DNA from 4 places in the Salmonella sp. HY31 genome. Region 2 is predicted to be linked to each of the others. Evidence: predicted binding sites of a transcription regulator. Region 2 holds the regulator's gene; each other region holds the start of a gene.
The links. The regulator LexA, encoded in region 2, represses DNA repair genes until DNA is damaged. The targets are predictions, from matches to a motif close to TNCTGTATGTACATACAGNA.
Positions count from the first base shown of each region.

Region 1: a site for LexA is predicted at 2,728-2,747, ahead of uvrA (excinuclease ABC subunit UvrA). Genes of this name have one in related genera too.
Region 3: a site for LexA is predicted at 3,711-3,730, ahead of ACE15A_RS09520 (metal-dependent hydrolase). Genes of this name have one in related genera too.
Region 4: a site for LexA is predicted at 1,889-1,908, ahead of sbmC (DNA gyrase inhibitor SbmC). Genes of this name have one in related genera too.

Region 1 covers NZ_CP170479.1:611,427-616,921, forward strand. The annotation lists gene ACE15A_RS02790 (hypothetical protein) at 1-551, opposite strand, end outside; gene ssb1 (single-stranded DNA-binding protein SSB1) at 2,050-2,580, opposite strand; gene uvrA (excinuclease ABC subunit UvrA) at 2,828-5,495, shown strand, end outside.
Region 2 covers NZ_CP170479.1:477,885-483,379, forward strand. The annotation lists gene plsB (glycerol-3-phosphate 1-O-acyltransferase PlsB) at 1-1,502, opposite strand, end outside; gene ACE15A_RS02280 (diacylglycerol kinase) at 1,673-2,041, shown strand; gene lexA (transcriptional repressor LexA) at 2,150-2,758, shown strand; gene dinF (MATE family efflux transporter DinF) at 2,934-4,265, shown strand; gene ACE15A_RS02295 (hypothetical protein) at 4,255-4,368, shown strand; gene ACE15A_RS02300 (CsbD family protein) at 4,390-4,599, shown strand; gene zur (zinc uptake transcriptional repressor Zur) at 4,698-5,213, opposite strand; gene ACE15A_RS02310 (conjugal transfer protein TraF) at 5,460-5,495, shown strand, end outside.
Region 3 covers NZ_CP170479.1:2,022,589-2,028,083, forward strand. The annotation lists gene katE (catalase HPII) at 1-1,018, opposite strand, end outside; gene cedA (cell division activator CedA) at 1,236-1,478, shown strand; gene tcyP (cystine/sulfocysteine:cation symporter) at 1,581-2,972, opposite strand; gene ACE15A_RS09520 (metal-dependent hydrolase) at 3,109-3,708, opposite strand; gene hxpB (hexitol phosphatase HxpB) at 3,846-4,514, opposite strand; gene ACE15A_RS09530 (YniB family protein) at 4,663-5,199, shown strand; gene ACE15A_RS09535 (fructosamine kinase family protein) at 5,257-5,495, opposite strand, start outside.
Region 4 covers NZ_CP170479.1:1,741,435-1,746,929, reverse strand. The annotation lists gene ACE15A_RS08055 (FUSC family protein) at 228-1,286, opposite strand; gene sbmC (DNA gyrase inhibitor SbmC) at 1,405-1,872, opposite strand; gene dacD (serine-type D-Ala-D-Ala carboxypeptidase DacD) at 2,017-3,189, opposite strand; gene phsC (thiosulfate reductase cytochrome B subunit) at 3,313-4,077, opposite strand; gene phsB (thiosulfate reductase electron transport protein PhsB) at 4,074-4,652, opposite strand; gene phsA (thiosulfate reductase PhsA) at 4,667-5,495, opposite strand, start outside.

The DNA of each region.
Region 1 (5,495 bases), 130 kb from region 2:
CAGATTATCTTAATTTCTTTCATTAAAATAATCCCTCGTTCGTAGCCCAAACGCAAAGAGTCCGAATAAGAAATATCCGACTGAGGAACAATCATTTCTATTAATAATTTATTATTTCCATGCTCTTTTAACCAAGCGGTTAATTTTTTTATATCCTCCTCTGAAAAGCTTCTTAACCTACCGTAATAGGTAATAATAAATTCCTTTTCTGTCGCGGTCATATCAACCCGTTGCCCATTAGCGATATCATAGATACCCTTTTCTTTCCCCGTTTTTTCAGTAGTGCCACTAAAGTTCCTTTCATCAATGGCTTTCGTTTTATCTATTTCATCTACTTTAGTAGATTCGTTTATAACTTCTTTTTCATCCTTAATTTCTTTAGCATTAGGATTGATATTTTCTGCATTACTTGTTTTATATACCTTAATTGAGTTATCGTACATAATAAGCATGTTGTTAAGTGCAAATACCAACATGAGAAATATGAATATACATAGCACTGTTGAAAATGTATCAACAAAACTAGGCCACGGATTACCTTCGTCTTCCATGTCAACTCCTGATATTACACAGCGGGTAAAAAGATATTTTAGGATATAGAGAAATAAAAGAGATTGAGACTTTGGGGGGATGGAACGCTACCGCCCTTGGCTTTCAGCTACCAATGTACTTTTAGACGTTATGATTTTCTGGCATTATTTGTCTTTATAAATATGGACATGATAATACCGTGTATGTATCAAAATTAAGGTGCGTTATTTTTTAACTAAATAACTTCACTTTTTCTTTGCTTATGCTGTTTTAGTTAAATAGTTTTCATCGAAAATTACCCTACCCACTCGACAAAAAATAGCTATTCCAGAATATAGATTTAAATTCTGTAAATAATATTATTAGCTAAATATTTAATATGGGAACGGTTTGCAAATCGCACCCCCATCAATATAAATCATATCGTATAGAAATAGGATCTCCTTATGTAAAATTAATGTTTCATTATTAAAGCATAAGAAAATAGGGACTTCAATATACGTAAAATTGCCAGTGCAAATCAGACCAGTGAGAGTAATAATTATTAACAATAAAAGAAAAGGCCAAAAACGGTCTTTTATTTATATAAAAATAGCCACAAACCACGATTTATGCTCCTTAACGTGGAGCATAACCATAAATAGGTATGCGATAATAGAAAGTCATTTACCCAAAAAGGATATTTATGTATCTATAACTTGTACGGTAAAAAAAATCTCACATATTAAAAACGTCTATTTTTTGCGAAAAAGTATTCATAAATTACATAATAATAACGTCGCTACACGAAACTATTCTGATTGTATTAAGATGATAAGAGCGCAAATCTATAGAAGGGGCATAAGTACTAAGTCTGAGGGGGTGCCAAATCTTCCAGGAAAAATTAGATCATTATGCAATGATGGCTGGTCATCGAGAGTGTTATGAAGGGGCGAGTAACTCACTTCCGGTACAGAAGTGTAACGGTATGCTCTGCCATCTCTCCATCCGAATATCATTCCTATATTTTCACCTCCTCCCTGTCATCTCATTTACTGACAAAACTACCTTATCCAGGAAAGAACTCAGTAAAGCATCAGTACGCCTTGTACTTAATATATTATCGCGTACAAAGGTAGCCGTAGTATCCATCTCTTACGGAGCACGAAAAATGGAGTAAAGCCAGCCGGTAATATTTTAATTGAATAATAAATCTGATTTTATCTTAATAATTTCAGATAGATAAGTATGAATAATACTCAGTAATAATTTTTTACACCGGGAAAGAGAACGCAGAATGCGTCTTTTGAATTTATCGTTTGGAAACGTCAAACAGGAATTGACGATGGTACCTGTTCGATACATGAGAGGAGGGCTAGCACTCTTCGGATAGTGGTCGACGCACAGAAAAATCCATCTACAACTATCCTTTTTCTGACCAGTTGCCTTCCCGCCCAGAGATTCAAACCTAATTCTGAGCGAGAGGCAACCTGAGATTCTTTCAAAACATGAAAATAATGCTTTGATTTAAAAAGATAATCAGAATGGAATGTCGTCGTCAAAATCCATTGGCGGTTCGTTAGACGGCGCTGGCGCGGATTGCTGTGGACGCGACTGCGCGCCGCCGCTGAACTGGTTGCCGCCCTGCGGCTGCTGAGGTTGTTGCGGCTGGCCCCAACCGCTCTGCTGCTGACCGCCTGCCGGTGCGCCGCCGCCCTGGCGACCACCCAGCATCTGCATCACGCCGCCGATCTGCGGAACGTTAATTTCAGTCGTATAGCGTTCCTGACCACTCTGATCGGTCCATTTACGGGTACGTAGTTGACCTTCGATATACACCTGAGAACCTTTACGCAGATATTCGCCGGCCACTTCCGCCAGTTTGCCGAACATCACCACCCGGTGCCATTCCGTTTGCTCTTTCATTTCGCCGGTCTGCTTATCGCGCCAGGATTCAGAAGTAGCCAGCGTTAAGTTGGCGACAGCGCCGCCACTCGGCATATAGCGTACTTCCGGGTCCTGGCCCAGATTACCAACGAGAATCACCTTGTTTACGCCTCTGCTGGCCATGATTGAGTCTCCTGAATACGTTTCATAAATAGTGTAAACGCGTGAGTGTACCATTTCCACGTAGCATTTTAATAGCTGCGATGCAGGTTCCAGTTCACTCGCGCGAACCTCATATTGTTACATACTTTAGCTGAAGATGCATTCCAATACTGTATATTCAAACAGGTTAAATTGTGTCATAATTAGCCGTTTCTGCCGTTTGTCCTTCAAACAAACCAGGCATCCGAGTCTCTACCGGGAAAGGTGAATGGATAAGATCGAAGTTCGGGGCGCCCGCACCCATAATCTCAAAAATATTAACCTCGTCATCCCGCGCGACAAACTGATTGTCGTGACCGGGCTTTCGGGTTCAGGCAAATCCTCACTGGCTTTCGACACTCTGTATGCCGAAGGGCAGCGTCGTTACGTTGAATCGCTCTCCGCTTACGCGCGGCAGTTTTTGTCGCTCATGGAAAAACCGGATGTCGACCATATTGAGGGGCTGTCGCCCGCGATCTCAATTGAACAGAAATCGACATCTCACAACCCGCGCTCTACGGTGGGTACCATTACCGAGATCCACGACTACCTGCGCCTGCTGTTTGCCCGCGTGGGCGAGCCGCGTTGTCCGGATCATGACGTGCCGCTGGCGGCGCAAACCGTTAGCCAGATGGTCGATAACGTGCTGTCACAGCCGGAAGGCAAACGTCTGATGCTGCTGGCGCCGATTATTAAAGAGCGTAAAGGCGAACACACCAAAACGCTGGAAAATCTGGCAAGCCAGGGTTACATTCGCGCCCGTATTGACGGCGAAGTGTGCGATCTCTCCGATCCGCCGAAGCTGGAGCTGCAAAAGAAACACACCATTGAGGTGGTGATCGATCGCTTCAAAGTTCGTAACGATCTTTCCCAACGCCTGGCGGAGTCGTTCGAAACGGCGCTGGAATTATCCGGCGGCACGGCGGTTGTTGCCGATATGGACGATGAGAAAGCGGAGGAGCTTCTGTTCTCCGCCAATTTTGCCTGTCCGATTTGCGGCTACAGTATGCGCGAACTGGAACCGCGTCTGTTCTCGTTCAACAACCCGGCAGGCGCCTGCCCGACCTGTGACGGCCTCGGCGTTCAGCAATATTTCGATCCAGACCGCGTGATCCAGAATCCCGACCTGTCGTTGGCAGGCGGCGCGATTCGTGGTTGGGATCGTCGCAATTTTTACTACTTTCAGATGCTCAAGTCGCTGGCGGAGCACTATAAGTTCGATGTGGATGCGCCGTGGGCAAGCCTCAGCGCCAACGTACACAAAGTCGTGCTGTACGGTTCTGGCAAAGAGAACATCGAATTTAAATATATGAACGATCGCGGCGATACCTCCGTGCGCCGCCATCCATTCGAAGGCGTGCTGCATAATATGGAGCGCCGTTATAAAGAGACGGAATCCAGCGCGGTGCGCGAAGAGCTGGCGAAATTCATCAGTAATCGCCCCTGCGCCAGCTGTGAAGGAACGCGACTGAATCGCGAAGCGCGCCATGTATTTGTGGAAAATACGCCGCTGCCCGCTATTTCCGATATGAGCATCGGCCATGCGATGGATTTTTTCACTAATCTCAAGCTTTCCGGGCAACGGGCAAAAATCGCCGAAAAAGTGCTAAAAGAGATCGGCGATCGCCTCAAGTTTCTGGTAAACGTTGGTCTGAACTATCTCACGCTCTCCCGCTCGGCAGAGACGCTTTCCGGCGGCGAAGCCCAGCGTATTCGTCTGGCGAGCCAGATAGGCGCCGGGTTAGTCGGCGTGATGTATGTGCTGGATGAACCGTCCATCGGTCTGCACCAGCGCGATAATGAGCGGCTGCTGGGTACGCTGATTCATCTGCGCAATCTCGGCAATACCGTGATTGTGGTGGAACACGATGAAGACGCTATCCGCGCCGCCGACCATGTGATTGATATTGGCCCCGGCGCAGGCGTTCACGGCGGCGAGGTGGTGGCGGAAGGCCCGCTGGAAGCCATTATGGCGGTACCGGAATCGCTGACTGGCCAGTACATGAGCGGTAAACGCAAAATTGAAGTGCCGAAACAACGCGTGCCGGCAAATCCAGAAAAAGTGCTCAAACTCACCGGCGCGCGCGGCAACAACCTGAAAGATGTGACCCTTACGCTACCGGTAGGGCTGTTTACCTGTATCACTGGCGTCTCGGGTTCCGGTAAATCGACGCTGATTAACGACACACTGTTCCCCATCGCCCAGCGTCAGCTAAACGGGGCGACTATCGCGGAACCGGCACCGTATCGGGATATTCAGGGGCTGGAGCATTTCGATAAAGTGATCGATATCGACCAGAGCCCGATCGGGCGCACCCCGCGTTCCAACCCGGCGACCTACACGGGCGTATTTACCCCGGTTCGCGAGCTGTTTGCTGGTGTGCCGGAGTCTCGCTCACGCGGCTATACCCCAGGACGATTCAGCTTCAACGTGCGCGGCGGTCGTTGCGAGGCGTGCCAGGGCGATGGCGTCATTAAAGTCGAAATGCACTTTCTGCCGGATATTTACGTGCCGTGCGACCAGTGCAAAGGCAAGCGCTATAACCGGGAAACGCTGGAGATTAAGTACAAAGGCAAGACCATCCATGAAGTGCTGGATATGACCATTGAAGAAGCGCGTGAGTTCTTTGATGCGGTTCCGGCGCTGGCGCGTAAGCTGCAAACACTGATGGACGTTGGCCTGACCTATATCCGTCTCGGCCAGTCGGCGACGACGCTTTCCGGCGGCGAGGCCCAGCGCGTGAAGCTGGCGCGCGAACTGTCGAAGCGCGGCACCGGGCAGACGCTGTATATTCTCGACGAGCCGACCACCGGCCTGCACTTTGCCGACATTCAGCAGTTGCTTGACGTTCTGCATCAGTTGCGCGATCAGGGCAACACCATCGTGGTGATCGAAC
Region 2 (5,495 bases):
AGCCAGGCCGGGCGTATTGCCTCTATAGGGTCGATAGATTCGCGCCACTCCGGCACATGCTGATTCAGGTACGTCATAAGCGGCATCGGTTCGCCAAAGTTAACGTAGCCCTGACCCAGATTGCGCAGCTTGCTCAGACCGCGCAGCATCTGCGGCAGACTCTCTTTCTCTTTTGTCGCGCCGCGCAGTTCTTTAGCATAGGTTCCCACTTCCATGACGTGCTCATAGCCGATGTAAATAGGCACTAACGTAATTGGACGGGTACCGCCGCGCAGCATCGCCTGGATAGTCATCGACAGTGTGCCGGTTTTCGGATCTAACAAACGTCCGGTACGCGAACGTCCTCCTTCGACAAAATATTCTACGGAGTAGCCGCGGCTGAACAGCTCGCCCAGATATTCGCGAAAGACGGTGGAATAGAGTTTATTCCCCTTAAAGGTGCGACGAATAAAGAACGCGCCCAGACGGCGGAAAATCGGGCCAGCGGGCCAGAAGTTAAGGTTGATACCGGCGGCAATATGCGGCGGAACCAGTCCCTGATGGTACAGCACATAAGAAAGGAGCAAATAGTCCATATGGCTGCGGTGACAGGGCACATAGACGATTTCATGCCCGTCGTGCGCCAGTTGGCGTACGCGCTCGGCGTTATGCACGTTAATCCCCTGGTAAAGCCGGTTCCAGGTAAACCCCAAAATCCTGTCGGTCAAACGAATCATCTCGTAAGAGAAGTTCGCCGCGATCTCTTCCATCAGCGCAATGGCGTTTTGCTGCGCTTTTTCATGAGAGATTTTCTTACTGCGCGCTTCGTCTTCTACCGCGCGGGCGATAGCTTTCGAGGCCAGCAGTTTGTTAAATAGATCCTGACGGGCGGGCAGGCGTGGGCCAACAGCCGCCAGGCGCTGGCGAGCAAAGTGCATACGCGCCACGCGCGCCAGTTTCTGTGCGATGATTTTATCGGTGCCGTGTTCATCAGCCATGCGACGTAATGAGACGGACGGCGAGAATCGGACAAAGCTATCGCGACCCAGCCAGGAGATGGCAAAAAATTTCTGTACGCCGTTCAGCATACGTAGAGGCGGGTTCTCTTCTCCCTTTTCACGACCCGGAGCGCGGCCAAACATCACGGAAACGGGCACCATCTGCACGTCCAAAGCCGGATTACTACGATGCAGATCGAGATAATCGTGAAAAAGTTTCACCGACTCTTCTTTTGGCGTGTAATACGTAAAGACGCGCGGGCCGCCGTGAATAAATACATAGCGCGGCAACAGCGCGCCGTCGATCTCCAGCGGCTCCAGCGGATCCGGGAGATCGTGCGCCAGACATTGAGCGCGCAGCGTCAGTAAGTCCGCTTTTGAGTTGTATGGCAAGACATACATAATGGGACGAGAAGTATCGAGCCCCAATTCCTGAGCGGGTTCCGCCGGAATAGACTTGCTTTTTACCAGTATGCTTAATGGTAAATTCAGTAATTTGTAGTAAATTCGTGGCCAGCCGGACATAAACGATGTAAAGCCTCTGGTTAATAATGCAAATGCGCTGCAAGGATATCAGAAAGTTTAGCGAATTTCTGTTGTATCCCGTCATACTTCGCGCTGCGTTACGGTAGTCCGAATCGTGCGGGGCAACCGTATAATGTCATTGACGTTAATAATGTAAAAAGGTTCTTTTGATGGCCAATAATACCACTGGATTTACCAGAATTATCAAAGCGGCAGGGTATTCCTGGAAAGGATTTCGCGCCGCATGGACTCACGAAGCTGCGTTTCGCCAGGAAAGCCTCGCGGTATTGCTGGGCATCGTCATCGCCTGCTGGCTGGATGTGGATGCGATTACCCGTGTGTTATTGATAGGTTCCGTTTTACTTATCATGATTGTTGAAATCCTCAACAGCGCTATTGAAGCGGTCGTTGATCGCATTGGTTCTGAATACCATGAGCTTTCCGGCCGCGCGAAAGATATGGGATCGGCTGCGGTACTGCTGTCTATTTTCGTTGCCCTGATGACCTGGGGCATCCTGTTATGGTCACATTTTCGATAAAGGTTCCAAATTTTATAAATCTCTTGTTTTTTGCGCCGTTTGTGGTTCCAAAATCACCTTTAACTGTATATACTCACAGCATGACTGTATATACACCCAGGGGGCGGAATGAAAGCGTTAACGGCCAGGCAACAAGAGGTGTTTGATCTCATTCGGGATCACATCAGCCAGACAGGTATGCCACCGACGCGTGCGGAAATCGCGCAGCGTTTGGGGTTCCGTTCCCCAAACGCTGCGGAAGAACACCTTAAAGCGCTGGCGCGCAAAGGGGTGCTTGAAATCGTTTCCGGCGCATCGCGAGGCATCCGTCTGTTACAGGAAGAAGAGGACGGATTACCGCTTGTCGGGCGTGTCGCGGCGGGCGAGCCGCTTCTGGCGCAGCAGCATATTGAAGGCCATTATCAGGTCGATCCTTCTTTATTCAAACCCAGCGCCGATTTCCTGCTGCGCGTGAGCGGTATGTCGATGAAAGACATCGGTATTATGGATGGGGATTTGCTGGCGGTACATAAAACGCAGGACGTGCGCAATGGCCAGGTGGTTGTCGCTCGCATTGACGATGAAGTGACAGTAAAACGCCTGAAAAAGCAGGGCAATAAAGTGGAGCTGCTGCCGGAAAACAGCGAGTTTACACCGATAGTGGTGGATCTGCGCGAGCAAAGCTTTACGATTGAAGGGCTGGCGGTAGGTGTTATTCGCAACGGGGAATGGTTGTAATCTCTTAATCTCCTTGTACGCCGCCATCCGGCAATCTTGTAGCCTGATGGCGCTGTGCTTATCAGGCCTACGGGAATGCAGTTGCTGAAATGATTAATTTGTAGGCCGGATAAGGTGTTACGCTGCCATCCGGCAATGCGCACGTTTCGTTTAACTCCTTGTCAGGCTTTTCTCCATGCCGTTTTTTACCTCTTCTGATAAAGCTCTCTGGCGTCTTGCGTTGCCGATGATTTTTTCTAACATCACCGTTCCCTTACTGGGACTGGTCGATACGGCGGTGATTGGTCATCTGGACAGCCCGGTTTACCTGGGCGGTGTGGCGGTGGGCGCGACTGCCACCAGCTTTCTTTTCATGCTGCTGCTATTTCTACGTATGAGTACTACCGGGCTAACGGCGCAGGCATTTGGCGCCAAAAATCCACTGGCGTTAGCCCGGGCGCTCATTCAGCCGTTGTTACTGGCGCTGGGCGCTGGCGTGATGATTGTGCTATTTCGCACGCCGCTTATCGAGCTGGCTTTACATATTGTCGGCGGGAACGACGCTGTCCTGGTACAGGCGAGACAATTCCTTGAAATTCGTTGGCTAAGCGCTCCCGCGTCACTGGCGAATCTGGTGCTGCTCGGTTGGCTGTTAGGCGTCCAGTATGCGCGGGCACCCGTTATCTTGTTGGTCGTGGGCAATATCCTCAACATCACGCTCGACCTGTGGCTGGTGATGGGGCTTCATATGAACGTGCAGGGTGCCGCCCTGGCGACGGTCATCGCAGAATATGCCACGTTACTGATCGGCTTCATGATGGTGCGTAAAGTTCTCCATCTCCGCGGCGTGTCGCTGGATATGCTAAAACAGGCCTGGCGCGGCAACGTGCGCCGTCTTTTGGCGCTCAATCGCGATATCATGCTGCGCTCATTGCTCCTTCAGCTTTGTTTTGGCGCAATCACGGTGTCAGGCGCGCGGCTGGGCAGCGATATTATCGCAGTAAATGCAGTACTGATGACATTACTCACCTTTACGGCCTATGCGCTGGACGGCTTTGCTTATGCGGTAGAAGCGCACTCCGGTCAGGCTTACGGCGCGCGTGACGGTAGCAAGCTACTGGATGTCTGGCGAGCGGCGTGTCGCCAGTCAGGAATTGTGGCCTTGTTGTTTTCCACAGTCTATGCCCTGGCAGGCGAACATATTGTCGCGTTACTGACCTCATTGCCGCAAATACAGCTACTGGCGGATCGGTATCTTCTCTGGCAGGTGGTATTACCGCTGGTGGGCGTATGGTGCTATCTGCTTGACGGCATGTTTATTGGCGCGACGCGCGCCGCCGAAATGCGCAATAGCATGGCGGTCGCTGCGGGAGGATTTGCGCTAACGCTCTTCGCCCTGCCGGTATTAGGAAATCATGGTTTATGGCTGGCATTAACCGTGTTTCTGGCGCTTCGCGGTCTGTCGTTGGCCCTTATCTGGCGTCGTCACTGGCGCGAGGGTACATGGTTTGCCAGTCGTGACGGTTAAAAATTCTGAATATAAAACCGAAGTCCGAATTCCTGCCTACAATTACTATCACGTCCAGCAGAAATTGCAGTGCATTTGGGCGAATAACACTTGCTATTCCTAACCGAATGATGAGGACAAGATGATGAATAAAGACGAAGCCGGCGGTAACTGGAAACAGTTTAAAGGTAAAATGAAAGAACAATGGGGCAAACTGACCGATGACGATATGACCGTTATCGAAGGTAAACGCGATCAGCTGGTAGGTAAAATCCAGGAGCGTTACGGTTACCAGAAAGATCAGGCGGAAAAAGAGGTTGTTGACTGGGAAACCCGTAACAACTATCGCTGGTAATACGTTTTCCCCTACCAGGAGTACATGGATGTGCTTCCCACTGTTTGCTTATGAATGCGGGCGGCACCCTCTCTATTGTCGCCCGTTTCCCGTTTTGGCTAGCGCGGTTTTTTCTTCACCAGCACCGAGTGATCGTGACTGCACTCACCCGGATGGCGGCACGCTTCCACTTCTACGCACTCGGGGCACAGGCCGTGCGCCTCGATAACGTTATGTCGTAGCGCAAATCCCATTTTAGCCGCTAGCGTATGCATGATGTCTTCCACGCCCTCTGCACACTCTTCCTTCACCACGCCGCAACGATCGCAGATAAACATGGCCGAGCTGTGCGTTGGCTGATCGAACAGGTGGCAAACCACGTAACTATTGGTGGATTCCACTTTATGGACAAAACCCTGTTCAAGCAAAAAATCCAACGCGCGGTAGATGGTGGGCGGTTTGGCCTGTGGTTCCGTTTCGCGCAGCAAATCGAGCAGATCGTATGCGCTGATCGCGCCCTGTTGCAGGCTCATCAGGCGCAGCACTTCGAGGCGCTGAGGCGTCAGGCGCACGTTGCGCTGCGCACAGAGTTTTTCAGCTTGCGCCAGTAACTCTTGCGTTGTGGTCTTTTCCATGTAGCACCTCGAATGGCATGAAAGTCTAATCTGCTACTTTACCACGAGCTGCTTAAAACTCTGAAATTACCCCGCAACAATATATCGCCTGCTAAGCTTTTCCGGATCAGTATTCTCATCTATACATAATGAGGGCCGATATTATAACAACAGGCTTTAATATCACTATTTCACAGCAATAGTTCGCCTCTGCCCTGCAAGACGTGGCGGAGAGATTACTTCACCTGATAATAAGATGGGCTAACTGTGAACAAAGACGTCAAACTTTCACTAATTGCTATC
Region 3 (5,495 bases), 1.5 Mb from region 2:
CTGCAATAAGTTGTAGGCCCAGCTCGTATTCCGGGAAATCGCCCGCTTCGATGGCCTCCCACAGATCCCGGCGGTGAAAATCCGGATCTCGACCGGTCAGTTTTTGTGACTCATCCCACACCAGCGAGGCTTTACCTGCCAACGGTTTCCAGTGGAAACGGACAAAGGTCGCTTTCCCTTGCGCATTGATCAGGCGGAAGGTGTGAATGCCGAACCCTTCCATCGTTCGATAACTGCGTGGAATGCCGCGATCCGACATTGCCCACATGACGTTGTGCAGCGTCTCAGGCTGTAAGGAAACATAGTCCCAGAAGGTGTCATGCGCGCTCTGCCCTTGCGGAATAGCCCAATGTGGTTCGGGCTTAACGGCGTGCACAAAATCCGGAAACTTATGCGCATCCTGGATAAAAAAGATCGGAGTGTTATTGCCGACGAGATCGAAAATTCCCTCTTCGGTATAAAATTTGGTCGCAAAACCGCGGATATCACGTACGGTATCAGCAGACCCTGCACCGCCCTGTACTGTCGAAAAGCGAACAAAGACCGGGGTAATTTTCTGTGGATCGCACAGAAACGCGGCTTTCGTGATGTCGCTCAGGTCTTTATATGGCTGAAAATAGCCGTGTGCTGCAGAGCCGCGGGCGTGAACGATCCTCTCCGGGATACGCTCATGGTCAAAATGGGTAATTTTCTCGCGCAGGATAAAATCTTCCAGCAGCGTAGGGCCACGGCTGCCGGCGCGAAGAGAATTTTGATCGTCGGCGATGCGCACGCCCTGATTGGTGGTTAGCGCATAATTTTCGCTGCCTTTACGAAAGGCGTCGAGGGCGGTGAGCTTATCATTCGCGGTCTCGGGCGCTTTTAAGCTGCCGGGGGCCGTTGGTTGTGCGCCCGGCGTCGTCGGTTCTGGCGTGGGGCGATGTGAACCGTCTGATGGCGCCAGGGAATCCAGACCAGGCTGTGATTCACGGGTATCATGCACGGGGGACTGATGGGAGGATTTCTCATTATGCGACATTGAACTCGTCTCCTGCTTTCATCACTGAAATGGGCGTGGTAGTAGTCAAAATCACTCTAACTATAGAACATTTCAGCAATTATGCCGGGGGAGAGCGGAACGGCAGAAAAAGGCGCAACGGGGAAATCGCACGCGTGGGGCAGGACGTCGGGGGCGAAGATCGGCTAAAATAGTGTTTTTCTGATTTTTAGCCTTAGCCTCTTTTAGTGAAGCATTAATGATGAAACCTCTTCGCCAGCAAAATCGCCCGATTATTAGCTATATTCCGCGTGTTGAACCCGCGCCGCCGGAACATGCGATAAAAATGGATACGTTTCGCGACGTCTGGATACTGCGCGGTAAGTATGTTGCCTTTGTTCTGATGGGGGAGTCATTTCAACGGTCGCCCGCCTTTAGTGTGCCAGAATCGGCGCAGCGTTGGGCGAATCAGGTTCGCCAGGAAAACGAAATCGCTGACTAAGAAAAAACAAAAACGCCGGTACTGGAGACCGGCGTTTTTAGTGACAGACATTTTGAGTTGTTGAGCGTCGTGTCTCAAACGATGTGAACTGCCGATAATGTATTATCGATGCGCCAGTTCGGCGTCTTCTTCGCTATCGAGGATGGTTTTATCGGTCTGCTTCAACCACTGGCTGGTCAGCGTACCAGCGGTCATTGAGCCGCTCACGTTCAGTGCGGTACGGCCCATATCAATCAACGGTTCGACGGAGATTAACAGCGCGACCAGCGTGACCGGTAAGCCCATGGCAGGCAGCACAATCAGCGCGGCGAAGGTCGCGCCGCCGCCAACGCCGGCAACACCCGCCGAACTTACGGTAACGATACCCACCAGCGTGGCTATCCATACGGGGTCTAAGGGGTTGATGCCGACCGTCGGCGCAACCATTACCGCCAGCATCGCAGGATAAAGACCGGCGCAACCGTTTTGACCGATGGTTGCGCCAAAAGAGGCAGCAAAGCTGGCGATGGACTCCGGCACGCCCAGGCGGCGGGTTTGCGCTTCGACATTTAGGGGAATGGAGGCGGCGCTGGAGCGGCTGGTAAAGGCAAATGTCAGCACCGGCCATACCTTGCGGAAATATTTCAGCGGGCTAATCCCGTTCACGCCCAATAGTATGCCGTGAACCACAAACATTATCGCCAGACCAAGATATGACGCTACCACGAAGCTTCCAAGCTTAATGATGTCCTGCAGGTTAGAGCCGGCAACCACTTTAGTCATCAGCGCCAGTACGCCGTAAGGCGTAAGTTGCATCACCAGACGCACCAGCTTCATCACCCAGCTTTGCAGGGTATCGATAGCAACAAGCACGCGCTCGCCTTTTGGCGCATCATCTTTCAGCAGTTTGAGCGCGGCAACGCCCAGAAACGCGGCGAAAATCACCACGCTGATAATAGACGTAGGGTTTGCGCCAGTCAGATCCGCAAACGGGTTTTTCGGCACAAAAGAGAGCACCAGTTGCGGCACGCTGAGATCGGCCACTTTGCCGACATAACTCGTCTCAATGGCATTCAGACGCGCGGTTTCCGCGCCGCCCTGAACCAGACCTTCCGCCGTCAGTCCGAACAGATTGGTTACCAGCACGCCCACCAGCGCCGCGATAAGGGTAGTAAATAGCAGCGTGCCGATAGTCAGAAAACTGATTTTCCCCAATTGAGAGGCATTATGCAGTCGTGCCACGGCGCTTAAAATAGAGGCGAATACCAGCGGCATCACAATCATTTGCAGCAATTGCACATAACCGTTGCCGACAATATTGAACCACTGAATTGAGTCTTTTAACACCTGACTGTCAGCGCCATAAATGGTGTGCAGGGCCAGACCAAAGATCACGCCCATCACAAGGCCGACAAGTACTTTTTTAGCCAGACTCCACTGTTTATGACGGGCCTGCGCCAGTACAAACAGCAGAATGACGAACACCGCAATGTTCGCGATTAATGGAAAATTCATCCCCGTTCTCCTGATTTTTTTATTATGAAGCGATCTGTTTTAGCGATTCTGTTGGCGCAAGATTAGCAGAACTGTGAGCTGGCTCTTATATTCAAATGGAATGGTTTATGCCAAAAATGACTTTTACGTTGTTTTACTAATCAATCTGGTGATTTATAAAACGATTGAACTGCATTTGCAGGATAGTGATCATCTGCGAAGACCAGCGTATGGCGCTGTTTTCCGGAATCGACTGCGGCATCCACACTGCCCAGGCAAACAACGCCATACATAAAAATCGCTCCAGTTGATTGCCTTTGCGCGGCGCCAGAATAGGCAGGCGGAAACGCCAGCGGCACGGCCACAGTAAGGGAACGCCCGCGGGCGTGAGCATATCCGCGACGATATGGCTTAAATAGCCGAGTACCATGCCTTGCAGCGCATCCGCCGGGATAATCCACGTATCCGGTACCTTGAGATAAAAGGTCGCCAGTAGGGCAAAGACCGCCAGCAGGCTATGGGTAAACCCCCGGTGACCGAATGCTCGGGCGATCGGTTTCGATACCCATTTCAGGCGCTGACCCAGAAAAGATTTGGGGTGGTCGATATCCGGCAGCAGGCAGGTCAAAATAGCCGAAGGAATAATATGCCACCAGTCGCCCTGCGCAAGGACAGGCGTTAACTCGGCATTCTTGGCGAAAACCGCGCTGGCTATAGAAAAAAGAAGATGTCCTTCCGCCGTCATGATAAAACCCACCAAACTGTCAATTCATACAGTATAGGGTTTTTATACAGTAGGCGGAAGTGGTGACGTTGTAACTCTTTGTCTCTGTCAAAGCCGCTTGCCACTTGGCTCAGCGGCTAATCGACGGTTGACTTCGTTTCGGAAACATCTTAACCGAGTAGATGCGCCGCCGTCAGCCCCGTCAGCGAGTTAAGTTTGACATTCGCCAGCGCAAAGCGCGGATCATGCTGGTTTTCTTCTGCTGGCACTACAATGGCGCGCATTCGTGCCGCCTTAGCCGCGATTAAACCATTCACCGAATCCTCCAGCGCCACGCAGGTTAATGGATCAACGCCTAATTTGGCCGCACAATCCAGATAGACCTGCGGGTGCGGTTTGCTGTAGGGCAATTTTTCCGCAGAAGCCAGCGCGTCAAAACTGTCGCGTAGTTCAAACATGGTGAGCACTTTTTCCAGCATATGTAGCGGCGATGCCGAGGCCAGCCCTACTAATAGCCCCTGCGCTTTGCACAGCGCCACGGCCTCACGCACGCCCGGCAAAAGAGGGCGTGTCTCTTCGATAAGCGTAATCGCGCGGGCAATAACACGGTTTGTCACTTCCTGGCGATCGGGGCCGTTCCACGGTTGCTGCGCAAACCAGAGGTCCACAACCATATCAATGCGTAGCCCAAGCGTGTCGGGCAGCTCATGGCGTCGAGTAATATCTACGCCTAAACTTGCTATCACATCCAGTTCAGCGCGATCCCAGAGCGGTTCGGAATCGATCAGTAGTCCATCCATATCGAAAATTGCCGCAAGAATTTGACGCGGGGTTGACATCACAACCTCTCCTGTTGAGATTAAAAAATAACGGATTAAGCGTTCATTATGACTATGTTCTTAGTATATCGCCCTTAAAGATCAGGCGAAAATGGGAATCAACAGGTAGACTTAGGCCAAAACGACGCGTCTTTATCAAGGGGAACTCATGACGTATCAACAAGCTGGACGCATTGCAATCCTAAAAAGAGTTGTAGGGTGGGTTATTTTTATTCCGGCACTGCTTTCCACGCTCATCTCAGTCCTTAAATTTATGTATGCGCACAGTGAAAAGCAGGAGGGGATAAATGCGGTAATGCTGGATTTTACCCACGTAATGATAGACATGATGCGCGTGAATACGCCGTTTCTGAATGTTTTTTGGTACAACTCGCCGACGCCGAATTTTCAGGGAAGCCTGAATATCGGTTTCTGGCTCATTTTTATTCTGATTTTTGTCGGGCTGGCGATGCAGGATTCCGGCGCCAGAATGAGCCGCCAGTCGCGTTTTTTACGTGAAGGCGTGGAAGATCAGTTGATTCTGGAAAAAGCAAAAGGCGCGGAAGGGTTAACGCGTGAGCAGATAGAGTCACGTATCGTGGTGCCGCACCATACCATCTTTTTACAGTTTTTCCCGCTCTATATTTTGCCAGTCATTATTATCGTGCTCGGCTACTTTTTCTTTTCTTTATTAGGTTTCATGTAATCTGAAAAATGCCGGATAGCGTGTGGTATGCGAAGCGTATCCGGCATAGATCCGTACCTATACCGCAAGCAACCGATCCATCGCTTTTTGCGCAATGACCAGTTGTTGACCGCCAAACAGCCTTGCCCGATTAAGCAGGGTGTAGAGCTGGTAAATCGGCTGCCTGTCGAGAAAATCCAGCGGTAACGGCGAAACGGACTGATAGCCGTCATAAATCTGCGGTGGCTGATCGGTATGCAGCGGCAGCATCGCCAGATCACATTCTCTGTCGCCCCAATAGCAGGCTGGATCAAAGA
Region 4 (5,495 bases), 1.3 Mb from region 2:
TGTGAGATTCGGATTCGTTAAGCAACTGCTAGTGGATAAACATTACGTTTATCCCCGTCATACTTCAAGCCGCCAGAGGAAACACCGTTACGTCGCCGCCTGGGGAAACCTGAACGTTCGGGGATAAAATCGTTGCCAGTAACACTCATTTTATCCTTATATTAGTATCATACTCTTAATCTTTGCTGAATCGAAGCAGCAACGAATTCATTCGCCCCATCTGCTTTTTATTTGCGCAAAGCCCGGCAGATCAAATGCGAAAGCAGTTCCAACTGTCGGGCCGTTTCCATACTTAGCCAAACATAGCCGTGGATGGGGGTTTCAGCCACCGCGTCGCCCTGCTGCTCGTTCATTAGCTGCCGCAACTCGGCAGCAATATCATTCAGTTTACCAGTGTTTGCCAGTACCGGTTGCGGGTTGCCTTCATACAACGCGTGGGCGATCGTTAACAAGGTTTGCTGCGTCATCTGCTGGGTTTCACGCAATGTGTGCGCGTTAAGCATCACAAAATGACTGGCGCGCGTCGCCCAGTGGGCATTGATTTGTAATTCCAGCATACAAACCAGATTACGGTTGATGGTCTGAATAGCCTCGAAAATAGATTTTTGTATCCGGGTTTCTTTACTGGCGGGCGTTATCAGCCCACGCATTTTGACGACATCGTTCAGCAACTGTTGCAAATGTTTATCCAACCGGGGGCGCTCCAGCAAATTCGGCGACAGCGCCGCCTGATACACCCGATTATACGCCGTGACGCAATGCGCCAGTTGGATGCGCCAGTGCAAAAAGGCGCGCTGGGGCCAGATGCCGGTAAACAACATCGCCAGTAGCGACCCCAAAATCACATCCCCGCCACGCCATAATGCCGTATCCATATCGCCAGCGGGAGCGCCGACAACAACCGCAAGCGTTATACCTATCAATAGCGCCTGATACGGTTTTTTCCCTAAGGCCAGCCACCCGCATAAAAACATCGCTACCGCACACCACACCAGCATCAGCGGTAAGGAAAAGAGTTCCAGGCGTAGCGCCACCAGCCCCAACGCAGCGCCCAGAATCGTACCGCCTATGCGCTCAAAAGCGCGAGGCACTACATTTCCCCAGAACGAGATGGGCCCCATAATCACCACTAAAGTAATAAGCGGCCATGTGCCTTCGGGAATAGAAAACAGACGAACCAACAGAAAGGTAAGAATGAACGCCAGAGCAATACGTATACCATGCACGATGCGATAATGACGGTACAACCGTATTTCAAAGGGGCTTAATGACTTATCGGCACGCACTCTTACACTCCTTACGGGAATGGCAAAAAATGCATTGTACCTGCTTTATAGCAAAAATAGCGCACAGGCGGACGGAACAAATTATCCGTCCGCTATTTTCAGGTTGAAAACAAATCGATCACTTCCGCCGTACCGGAATATACATTTCAATATCCCAGTACCCGTCTTCGGCGCCGTTATTCAGATAGGTTTCAAAACAGGGCGCAGCGGCTATCTGATAAGCGTTGTCCTGTAGCAACGCGTCAAAAAACTGATACCACGGCGTCGCAAAGTCGTCATTTTCGACACGTGCGACAGCCGTTGCGTATTCGCCGCCTTCGATTTCAGTCACGATCGCGCCTTCGCTATTGTCCGGCAGGACAAAATTTTCCGCTACGGAAACAACGGTATCGCAGCGGAGTTTTTCCGCAGGCACTTCATCCGGATTATCGTAGTAAACGGCTATCCATTCGATCGGGACGATTTGATTTCCGTCTACCCACATCATCAGTTGTTCAAAACCCTGCTTTATGGTTTGTTCCCATGGGCCGACCATATGGAAACCGGCTATCTTACGTTTTTGTTCCTGCCTGATTTCGTAATCCATGCTGCCTCCACCATTACACTGTATTTATATACAGTGTAATTTTTAACTTTCAACGCCACAAGGATAACGTGATTATTATGTGAGCAGACTCGCACTCCTCCCTTTGCAAGCAGGAGTTTGAGGCGCATGGCGTGTGACAACGGCTTACGCTTTATGCTGAAAATAGTCGCTCAGACGAGAGAACATACCGCCTTTGCCCACCGATTCCAGAGTGACCAGCGGCCACTGGGCGACCAGTTTATCTCGATCGTAGAGCTCTATTTCACCTACCTGTTGATGAGCGGCGATTGGCGCCTCCAGCTCTTTTCTATCCAGCACATATTTTGCTTTGATATGCGGAATTTCCGCTTTAGGCAGTGCCATCCAGAAGTCCTGTTCCGTACCCAGCACAATCTTTTCTTTGTCTCCGTACCAGATCCGCTCGCTGCCCACTTTTTTGCCGCTGTGCAAAATCTGCACCGTTGCAAAGTTTTGCTGGCCCCACTGCAACAGTTTTCGCGCCTGTTCCTCACGGCCTTTCGAACTTTTCGCCCCCATCACGACGGCGATGAGTCGACGCTGTCCGTCCACCGCCGATGCGATAAGATTAAATCCCGCCCCCGATGTGTGTCCGGTTTTAAGCCCATCGATATGCATTGTCTTATCCCACAACAAGCCGTTGCGGTTCTGCTGCGTGATGCCGTTCCAGGTCAGGCTCTTCTCGCTGTACATGTGATAAAATTCAGGTTCGCCGTGAATAATCGCCCGGGAGAGTACGGCCAGGTCATATGCGGAACTATGTTGCCCCGGCGCATCCAGTCCGTGGACGGTTTCAAAATGGGTATCCTGTAAGTTAAGTTTTTTCACATAGCTGTTCATCATCGCCACAAACTGTGGCTGCCCGCCCGCGATATAATCCGCCAGTGCCACACAGGCATCGTTACCGGAATCCACAATTAAGCCACGGCTTAAATCACGTACCGACACGCGATCCCCTTCTTTTAAAAACATCAACGAGGAGCCGACAAAAACCGGATTATCCTTCGCCCAGGCGTCGCGCCCAACGGTGACGATATCGTCAGGACTGATACGATGACTATCGATGGCGCGATCGACGACGTAGCCCGTCATTAGCTTGGTGAGGCTGGCGGGATTGCGTTGCTGGTGTTCATTACCGGCGGTAAGAACCTGTCCCGTAGTGTAGTCCATCAACACCCAGGCGCCTGCATCAATGGCTGGCGGTTGGGGAGCAAAACTTACGGTATCAGCCGCAAGCGCAGGAGAAAGGTGCATCGCAAATAAAGAAGCGGCAATAAACAAACGGCGTTTCAACAGCATGTCCTCAGGATTGTCTCTATTTGCCGTTCTTTTTACGGAAGTTCGGTTAAACAAACATGGATAAATTGCAAGAAAATGTGACACAAGGCACATTTTCTTGCTTAATTTATTTTATGAATACGGTCAGACGGCGGGCTTATCCCCACGCGGCGCGGTACGATGACGGTGATAGCCGTCAACCATACTACGGAAGATTTGTCCCGGCGTGTCGCCTAGTGTACACAGATAGAGATGTGCGCAAATAAACAGTAAGCCGATGATAGCAAGCGCCATATGCAGCACCAGCATCACTGGGCCCAGACCCGCAACCTGCGGATAGAGACACAATAGACCTGTGATGATTAATAGCGGCACCAGCGCGTACATAATCGCCAGATATGCCAGTTGTTGCAGTGGATTAAACTTATTCTGCTCTGTTGCGGCAAACGGATGCGCCTCCCCTTTCATGATGCCAAAAAGGTAAAAACGCGTCTGACGTATGCAGCGCGTCACCAGTCCGGAAAAATTTACCCGATAGTGACGCCCGTTACCTGTGGTGAGGTTGATCAGCACAAACCCAACCCAGAAGGCCAGTAAGGCAAAACCACACCAGGTATGCACCTGTACCATTAGCGCTACAGGGCCGAGAGAAAAATGACCAAATAAACCGCTTAACAGTAACAAAACGAACAGTAACGCATTTCCCCAATGCCAACGGCGAATCGCTAGCGAGTAGAGATAGTCACGATGCTCTTCGCCGCCCGCCGTTTTTGGCGCCAGCATCCGGCGCAATAACGCATGGATAATCAGCCCGACAAGCATGAGCAGCACCACGACGCCTGCGTAAATTAACCACAGCGGCCAATAATCCGGTGCATAGTGTAGTTCCGCTCCCCAGATAGTATTCATGCTTTACCCTCCTGATGGACTTCTTTACGACGGTACAGACTGACTGCGCCGCTACGCGCCTCCTGCTGGCGGTAGACCTCTTTCTGACCGACCCAGCGCTGGATCTCGCTCTCATCCAGTCTGCCGAATTTCAGCGCGTCCGTTGGGCAAACGGATACGCACCCCGGAGACTGGCCAGCCGCCAGCCGCGTATCGGCACAGAAGTTACACTTGTCGGCGACGCCGGTTTGCGGATTCAGATAGCGCACATTGAAAGGACACGCGGCAACACAATAATCGCAGCCAATACAGCGCGATTTATCAACCTGCACGATCCCGTTTTCATCACGATATGACGCTCCGGTAGGACAAACGCTGACACACGGCGCATTGTCACAGTGCTGGCAGGAGACACGGACAAATTGAAAATGGGTTAGTGCGTCGGATGCCTGTTCAGGGGCGCGAATTTGTACCTGTACGCGGCTAAATCCCTCAGGTACGTCATTAAGCACTTTGCAGGCAACGGTACACGCCTGGCAGCCGATACAACGTTTTTCATCATGCAGCATGACGTACTGATTCGTTAAATGATTCATGGTTCCCTCCTCCCTCATGCCCGGCTCAGCGTCACGCCTGCGGTATGCACTACCGTACCGGATACCGGGCTCGTCACGTGCGGCAGTAAATTGCCGCAGTGGATGCCGTGTGTCGTCGCCGCCGTTTTGGCCCCAGCTTTAGCGCCAAATCCCATATAGACAAAAAGCGTGTCCGGGCGGATTCCGGGCGTCACCAGCGCCTTACCTTTCTCTTTACCCGTGGCATTTTCCAGCCAGATCTCATCGCCGGTCTTAATGCCTTTTTCTTGCGCCGTTTGCGGATGGACCCAGACCGCGTTATCCCACATTAGCTCGCTGAGTAAAGGTACGTACTGCGTCGCGCCATTGGTATGCACGGCCACCTTGCCCTGAATGAAGTAAAGCTCATTCTCTTTTTTAAGCGCAAAGTCACGAACGCGCGGAACGCCGTAGCCTGGGAGCAATTCCTCCAGGGTTGCGGAATAAAGTTCGATTTTGCCGGAGGGCGATTTGAAGCGAAGCTGTTCGCCATAGGTGTTGTCACTGTCCGTCGCGATAGCGCCGGGGTAACGCGCCGTAAACTGGCGAACGGATTCAGGTTCGCGTAATAGCAGCGGAACGCCCCATTCGAGATACCCTGTCTGTCGCAGTTCCTTCGCTAAGGCATGGTCGCCGTTCAACTGATAGAGTTGGCGCGTCTGCATATCCTGCCAGGGATAGTACTGCCCTAATCCTAACTGCTCGCCAAGTTCTTTCCAGATTTGCCAACTCGGACGCGCCTCGCCAATCGGATCTACGACCTGTTGGCGCAGAGCGTAAGCCGGGTGCAGCCCCGACATATCCGATATCTCTTCGTCCCGTTCG